Linked DNA regions of Cohaesibacter sp. ES.047. The protein of the gene in region 1 interacts with the protein of each later gene in a pairwise test. Links are inferred from orthologs where the notes say so. Each region holds a gene or a part of one and is shown in the gene's direction. Other genes may lie near its edges. The genes, in order: CPH65_RS05850 and ndk.

Region 1 (3,142 bases):
AAAGGCTTCGTCGATCCAGACATTGCGGGGAGATCTGCAGCGGCTCAGCACGGAGCGGTCGGAGCTGTCCGCATCTCTGGAACAGGCAAAGTCGCGCTCGGATAAACTCGAGAGCGCCAATGTGGAAGTATCGCGCCGTCTGGGTGCTGCGATGGAATCGGTCCGGGCCGTGTTGGAACAACATGGCGGATAGAGGTTACAGAGCAACAATGCGGTGATCCGCGCCGATACACGGGGCGGGCAGGAATGACGAGCGATTTCGCGGTGATCAAACCGCGAAAAGGCGCACTTTGGGAAGTGACCGGAGAACTATATGGTGCAGGTCAGCGTCAGCATCAACGGGCGTGCCTACCGCATGGCCTGTGAAGATGGTCAGGAAGATCATCTGTTGTCTTTGGCGCGTCAATTCGACGGTATCATTGCAGAGTTGCGAGAGAATTTCGGAGAGATCGGGGACCAGCGCCTCACGGTAATGGCCGGAATCATGGCCATGGACCAAATGTCGGAGATGTCGTCCAAGGTCGAAACCCTGTCCGAAGAGATCAAGACGCTCAGAGACGCGCGCTATGCCATCAAGGAAAAGAACGAAGGCGATCAGGAAGCGCTCGCCGATCGAATTGACAAGGCGGCAGAGCAACTGGAACGGCTCTCGAAGGTTCTTCTGGACAACTGATCTTGCATAGCTGGTCTGCAAAACCATTTTTTAAGCCAACATGTCGGTTGATGAGCAAAGTGGTGCTGGAATTTCGTTTTCGGCTCCTATATATATGAACGTCTGCTGCACTTCGCGTTAGAAGCAACTTATCCTCGGGGCCTTACTGATCCGAACGGGAGCTGGCACTGATAGGGATCGTGGTCCTCTTCAACCGGCGCCCACCTTAACTTAAGGTGTCCCAGGATCTGAAAAAGCTTCGACGGTCGATGCGGCATACCATTCAAAAGCGGTCCTCCTTATTTTAGGGTGGGCCGCTTTTTTTTGGTTGGCTCTGGGCTTGAATCGGCGCAGTTTGGTAACGGCCGATGTTGAGCCGGGCGGAATTCGGCAAAACTGGGCGAACGATAAGGCGGGGTGGCAGGCGCGTTGAACGTCATGTCTGCGCAATGGGGGACGAATGGACAGTGTTGCTTTGAAGGCTGAAAAGGCCGAAACGCGCAAGACGATGCGGGCGAGACGAGATGCCGTGCCTGAGGAAACGCGGGCGGACATGTCGCGGCTTGCATGCGCCAACCTTGTCACCCATGTGCCTTTGGAGGGAGCCCGGATCGTCGGTCTCTTCATGCCCATCCAGTCTGAAATCGATCCCACTTTTCTTGTCCCGGAGCTACGGGAGAAAGGTCTGGGACTGGCCCTTCCTGTCCCCATCGGGCGGACCGGGATGATGTTCCGCGCCTACAAGGAGGGAGCCGAACTTGTGGATGTCGGTTTTGGCACCCGTGCTGCGGCTCCGGGGGCACCTGAAGTCGTTCCGGATCTGCTTGTCATGCCGCTATTGGCGTTCGATGGTCAATGTAATCGCATCGGATATGGGGCAGGGCATTACGATCGCTATATCTCCGAACGGATCCTTTCAGGCGGCAGGCCGACGCTTGTGGGGCTGGCCTTTTCCTTTCAGCAACTGGACAAGGTGCCCATTGGTGGTTATGACCTGCCACTGGATATAATTGTGACTGACAAGGACGTGATCCGTGCGCCTATGGGCGATTAGGCGGATTTTGAGTGACTACATGCGATTGCTGTTTATTGGAGATATAGTCGGGCGAGCCGGGCGAAACATCGTACTGAACAGGCTTCCCGGTCTGGTTGAGCAGTACGGCATCGATTTCGTGGTGATCAATGGCGAGAATTCTGCTGCTGGTTTTGGCATCACAGAGGCCATCCTGCAGGATCTTATCGATGCGGGTGGCGATGCCATCACCACCGGAAACCACGTCTGGGACCAACGTGATGCCCTTGTTTTTTGTGAGCGTCAGCCCGCATTTCTGCGTCCGGTGAACTATCCATCCGGCGTTCCCGGCAAAGGCGCCAATCTCTACACCGCCCGCAATGGTGCCAACGTTCTGGTGATGAATGCCATGGGGCGGGTGTATATGGATGCGATGGACTGTCCCTTCAACGCGATTGAAAAGGAACTGGCGGCGTGCCCGATGGGCGAGTTTGCAGATGCCACCATCGTCGACTTCCATGCCGAGGCGACCTCTGAAAAAGAAGCGATGGGGCATTTTCTGGACGGACGGGTTAGTCTGGTGGTCGGGACGCACACCCATGTGCCCACCTCGGACTATCGCGTGTTGCCAGGTGGCACTGCCTATATGAGCGATGCTGGCATGTGCGGCGATTACGACTCGGTGCTTGGTATGGAGAAGGAAGAGCCGGTACGCCGGTTCGTCACCAAGATTCCTTCCGGGCGCTTCACACCGGCGCTCGGGGAGCCGACCCTTTGTGGAGTTGCTGTCGATACGGACGATGCGTCCGGACTTGCCGTTGCCGTCGAGCCCTTGCGCTTGGGTGGGCATCTGGCGCAGCATATCCCGTCATTTTGGGAAAAGAGCAGCAATTGAGCCAGCTTTGGCTCGGCAGGACCATGAGACGGCTTGATCTTTGCTGTGCTCTTGTGGCATGACCTGCAACAAATTTTGAAGCGCTCCGATGGGCTCATCCGGCGGCGATCATCAAAACATACGGAAAATAGGATTATGGCAGGCCATTCAAAATTCAAGAACATCATGTATCGCAAAGGCGCTCAGGATGCCAAACGATCCAAGTTGTTCTCAAAACTCTCCAAAGAGATCACGGTTGCTGCGAAGATGGGCGGCTCGGACCCGGATTCGAATGCTCGCCTGCGTCTGGCCATCCAGAACGCGCGTGGCCAGTCCATGCCGAAAGACAATATCGACCGGGCCATCAAGAAAGCCGAAGCGGGTGATGAAGGCAACTTCGACGAGGTGCGTTACGAGGGCTATGGTCCAGCCGGCACCGCTGTCGTGGTCGAGGCCTTGACCGACAACCGCAACCGCACAGCCTCCAACGTCCGTGCAGCCTTCACCAAAAATGGTGGCACGCTGGGCGAGACCGGATCGGTGGCTTTCATGTTCGATCGCGTTGGCGAGATTGTCTACCCTGCTGACGTTGGGGATGCGGACA
Region 2 (3,267 bases), 3.2 Mb from region 1 along the record:
AGCTGGATCTCAGAGATGCGGGCCGGATCGGTGGCCAGTTCCGCTTCGGCCAGAAGGGCTGTTCGTTCAAGATCGGCCTTCAAGACAAATGCGAGCAGGCTTTCGTCCGAGGCCGGGGCTTCCTGTGCGACCTGCCCGACGCGCGCGCCCTTGCGGATGGTCGCTGTGCCGCTTTCAGGCGCGATGTCGCCCACAAGCAGCTTGAACAGGGTGGTTTTGCCGGTCCCATTGCGGCCAACAAGGCCCATTTTGGCCCCTTCGGGCACAACAAGGGTTGCTTCCTCGAAGAGGGCACGGCCAGCAATACGGTAGGTGAGATTATTAATATGCAGCATGATGGGGGCGTTGTGCCTTATTTCGCTCTGCTTGGCAATCGGATTGGCGCCGCGATGCCCGTTTAAAAAAATCGGCCTGTGAAACGTTCGTTCGCTTGACGATGGGGATAGGGAGCAAGTGTTGCTGGAAAAAGACTGGCCATACCTCATCAACCCTTGCAGGATGCTCGCCCCGCATCTTCTGAGTTGATCACATCCTTTTAAAAGCCCGCATCAACAACGACAACAAGGGTACAGACACTTTGCCTAAGAGGAGGCCTTCATGACTATCAAGCTTTATGACCTGTGCGCCAAAGACCGGGCTGTGCGGTTTTCTCCCGCCTGTTGGCCAACACGCATGGCGCTGGCGCACAAGGGGCTGGAAGTAGAGGTCGTGCCGACCCTTTTTACGGACATTGCCCGGATCGAAGGTGGAGGACAAAAGAGTGTGCCTGTGATTGCCGATGGGGACATGGTGGTCCGGGATTCCTTTGCCATCGCGCTCTATCTCGAACGGACCTACGACAACCGCCCGACCCTGTTTGGCGGTGAAGCGGGCGAGGCGCTGTCGCGTTTCATTCACTATTGGGCAGGCAGCTTCATTGAAGGGCAGATCGCACGCATGATCATCCATGACATCTATCAGAAACTCGATCCCGCTGATCAGCCCTATTTCCGCGAGAGCCGTGAAGCACGGTTCGGGCGGCCGCTGCAAGAGGTTCAGGAGCAGACGCCCGAGCGGATCGAGGCGTTCCGGCAGAGCCTTGGTCCCTTCCGCACGACCCTTTACAAACAACCATTCCTTGGCGGTGACATGCCGCTCTATGCAGACTATTGCCTGTTTGGATCCTTGCAGTGGCCACGGTTGATGTCCGATGCCCAGTTGCTTGATAGGGATGATCCGGTTGCAATGTGGTTCGAGCGCTGTCTCGATCTTCATGGCGGATTGGGGCGTGCCGCCAAGGCCTGACCTTTTTCTCAAGGTGGTCAAAAATTCAGCGGTCGCGACAAAAAGGCTTTGTATAGCGCATAACAGCCATGTCCTTTTTGCAGATTGGGGTTGCAGGGTAGGGCGCAGCTCGCTATAGAACGCGTAAATCGTGGCGCGTTGATTTTCATTATGTCTTGGACAGGATGAAATCTCACGCCAAAACGCCAAGTAAACAGGGAATTCTGATGGCTATCGAACGCACCTTCTCAATCATCAAGCCGGATGCCACAAAGCGGAACCTCACCGGCAAGATCATCGCCAAGTTTGAAGAGGCAGGTCTGCGCGTCGTCGCTTCCAAGCGCATCCACATGACCAAGGAACAGGCCTCCGGTTTTTATGCGGTTCACAAGGATCGCCCATTCTTTGGCGAGCTTGTTGACTTCATGATTTCCGAGCCGGTTGTCGTGCAGGTGCTGGAAGGCGAAAGTGCCATTGCCAAGAACCGTGAAGTGATGGGCGCCACCAACCCGTCGGAAGCCGCCGAAGGGACCATCCGCAAGGAATTTGCCCTGTCCATGGGCGAGAATTCCGTGCACGGCTCCGATGCACCTGAAACCGCTGCAGAAGAAATCAAATTCTTCTTCACAGACGACGAAATCGTCGGCTGATACGCTGCATAACGGACGCGTTTCCATGAATAAGGCCATCAGCATTGCGCTGGTGGCCTTTCTGTTTTGATGGGCTATTTTCTGACTGGGAGGCTTGCTCCCCGCCGCGCCTGTTTCTAGCGGGAGGACGCTGCGAGGGCTGCGCCAAAGCTGATGAAGGTAAGGCCAATGCCGCGGCGTAGATATTTCATGCGAAGAGCGTTGGCAAAGAAGCCTCTTAAGCGGCCAGACAACAGCATGACGCTGATGTGGCTGACAAGGCAGGCCAAGGCATAGGTAACGGCAAGGATGAGGCCATCGCGGTAAAGGGTCGATGGCTCATGCAGGAATGGGGGAATGATCGCCAGCTGAACAGCAATTGCCTTGGGGTTTGTAATGGCGACACCGAGGGCTGTGAGAAAGATGCTCCGGCGTTTCGGGGGGAGGGCGAGGCTCAGATCCGCTTCGAGCTCGGACCGGTCCCGCCATGTCTTGATGCCCAGCCAAACCAGATAGAGACCGCCAATGATCTTCAGTGCCAGAAAGGCAACGCTTGATGCAGCCATCAGAGCGCCCAGTCCGAATGTAACGCCAGCACCGATGATGACCATGCCAAGTGTGTTACCCAATGCAGACCAGAAGGTGATGCGGCTGCCATAGCGCAAGCTGTTGGACAGGGTGAACAGCAGACCGGGACCGGGACTGAAAGCAGGCAGGATCGATAGAGCGACGAACAGCAACCAGGTATCGAGGGTCATGTCAGTGGGCGTTTCTTTTTCGGGTGGATGCGTGGCAAGTTCCGCTGAACAACTGGGTACCGCAAGGTCCAGTCGGTTCGATTGCCTCTCTATACCGAACCAGACGGTTTCACAAGCAAGAACGCATCGAATGGTTACGCGGCGCAGGTGCTTGCGCTGTGGGGGCCTCGTATCGCTTCGCGCGTATTCCGAGCGTCCTAAAGCTCGAAAACATTGTCTTTGCGATAGACAGACTGCATGGAACGGAAAAATACGCCCCGGGACTATGGAGAATTTTGTGCCCTGGCGCTTTGATTACGCCATTTGGAAACGATCTTCGAACATTATTGCGAACTGGCTTTTCACTGAGTGCCATTCGCGCACGGAGCGTTTCCATTCCACAGAAGTAGCATTCAGGGCGAGATAAATCAATTTCGCAGCTGCCTCGTCACTGGGGAAATGCCCGCGGGAGCGAACGGCCCGGCGGATTTTCGAGTTCAGTGCTTCAATGGCGTTCGTGGTGTAGATCAGCCTGCGCACCTGGGGCGGATAGTCGAGGAACGGGATCACCTCGTTCCAGGCCCGGCGCCAACTCGGCGCGATTGCCGGGTATTTGGCGGCAAGGTCGCTGTTTTCGA

What was found.
Region 2: the proteins of CPH65_RS05850 (region 1) and ndk interact in binary tests that used the Escherichia coli proteins (3 or more experiments, as listed by UniProt). The link is inferred for Cohaesibacter sp. ES.047 from one-to-one orthologs.

The regions. Positions count from the first base shown.
Region 1 is NZ_LT907844.1:1,312,011-1,315,152, forward strand. What follows is about bases 90-2,909. They hold CPH65_RS05850 (5-formyltetrahydrofolate cyclo-ligase), read left to right. Parts: upstream 90-1,112; coding sequence 1,113-1,706; downstream 1,707-2,909. Other genes in these bases: CPH65_RS05835 (DUF4164 family protein), read left to right, coding at 90-193; CPH65_RS05840 (cell division protein ZapA), read left to right, coding at 314-673; CPH65_RS05855 (TIGR00282 family metallophosphoesterase), read left to right, coding at 1,726-2,559; CPH65_RS05860 (YebC/PmpR family DNA-binding transcriptional regulator), read left to right, coding at 2,695-2,909. In the rest of the region: more of CPH65_RS05835, read left to right, coding at 1-89; more of CPH65_RS05860, read left to right, coding at 2,910-3,142. UniProt on the Escherichia coli protein: Involved in the removal of 5-formyltetrahydrofolate.
Region 2 is NZ_LT907844.1:4,500,218-4,503,484, reverse strand. Bases 257-3,201 are described here. They hold ndk (nucleoside-diphosphate kinase), read left to right. Parts: upstream 257-1,490; coding sequence 1,491-1,913; downstream 1,914-3,201. Other genes in these bases: CPH65_RS20580 (IS256 family transposase), read right to left, coding at 2,945-3,201; CPH65_RS20585 (LysE family translocator), read right to left, coding at 2,030-2,650; CPH65_RS20595 (glutathione S-transferase family protein), read left to right, coding at 598-1,284; abc-f (ribosomal protection-like ABC-F family protein), read right to left, coding at 257-335. Outside these bases: more of abc-f, read right to left, coding at 1-256; more of CPH65_RS20580, read right to left, coding at 3,202-3,267. UniProt on the Escherichia coli protein: Major role in the synthesis of nucleoside triphosphates other than ATP. The ATP gamma phosphate is transferred to the NDP beta phosphate via a ping-pong mechanism, using a phosphorylated active-site intermediate.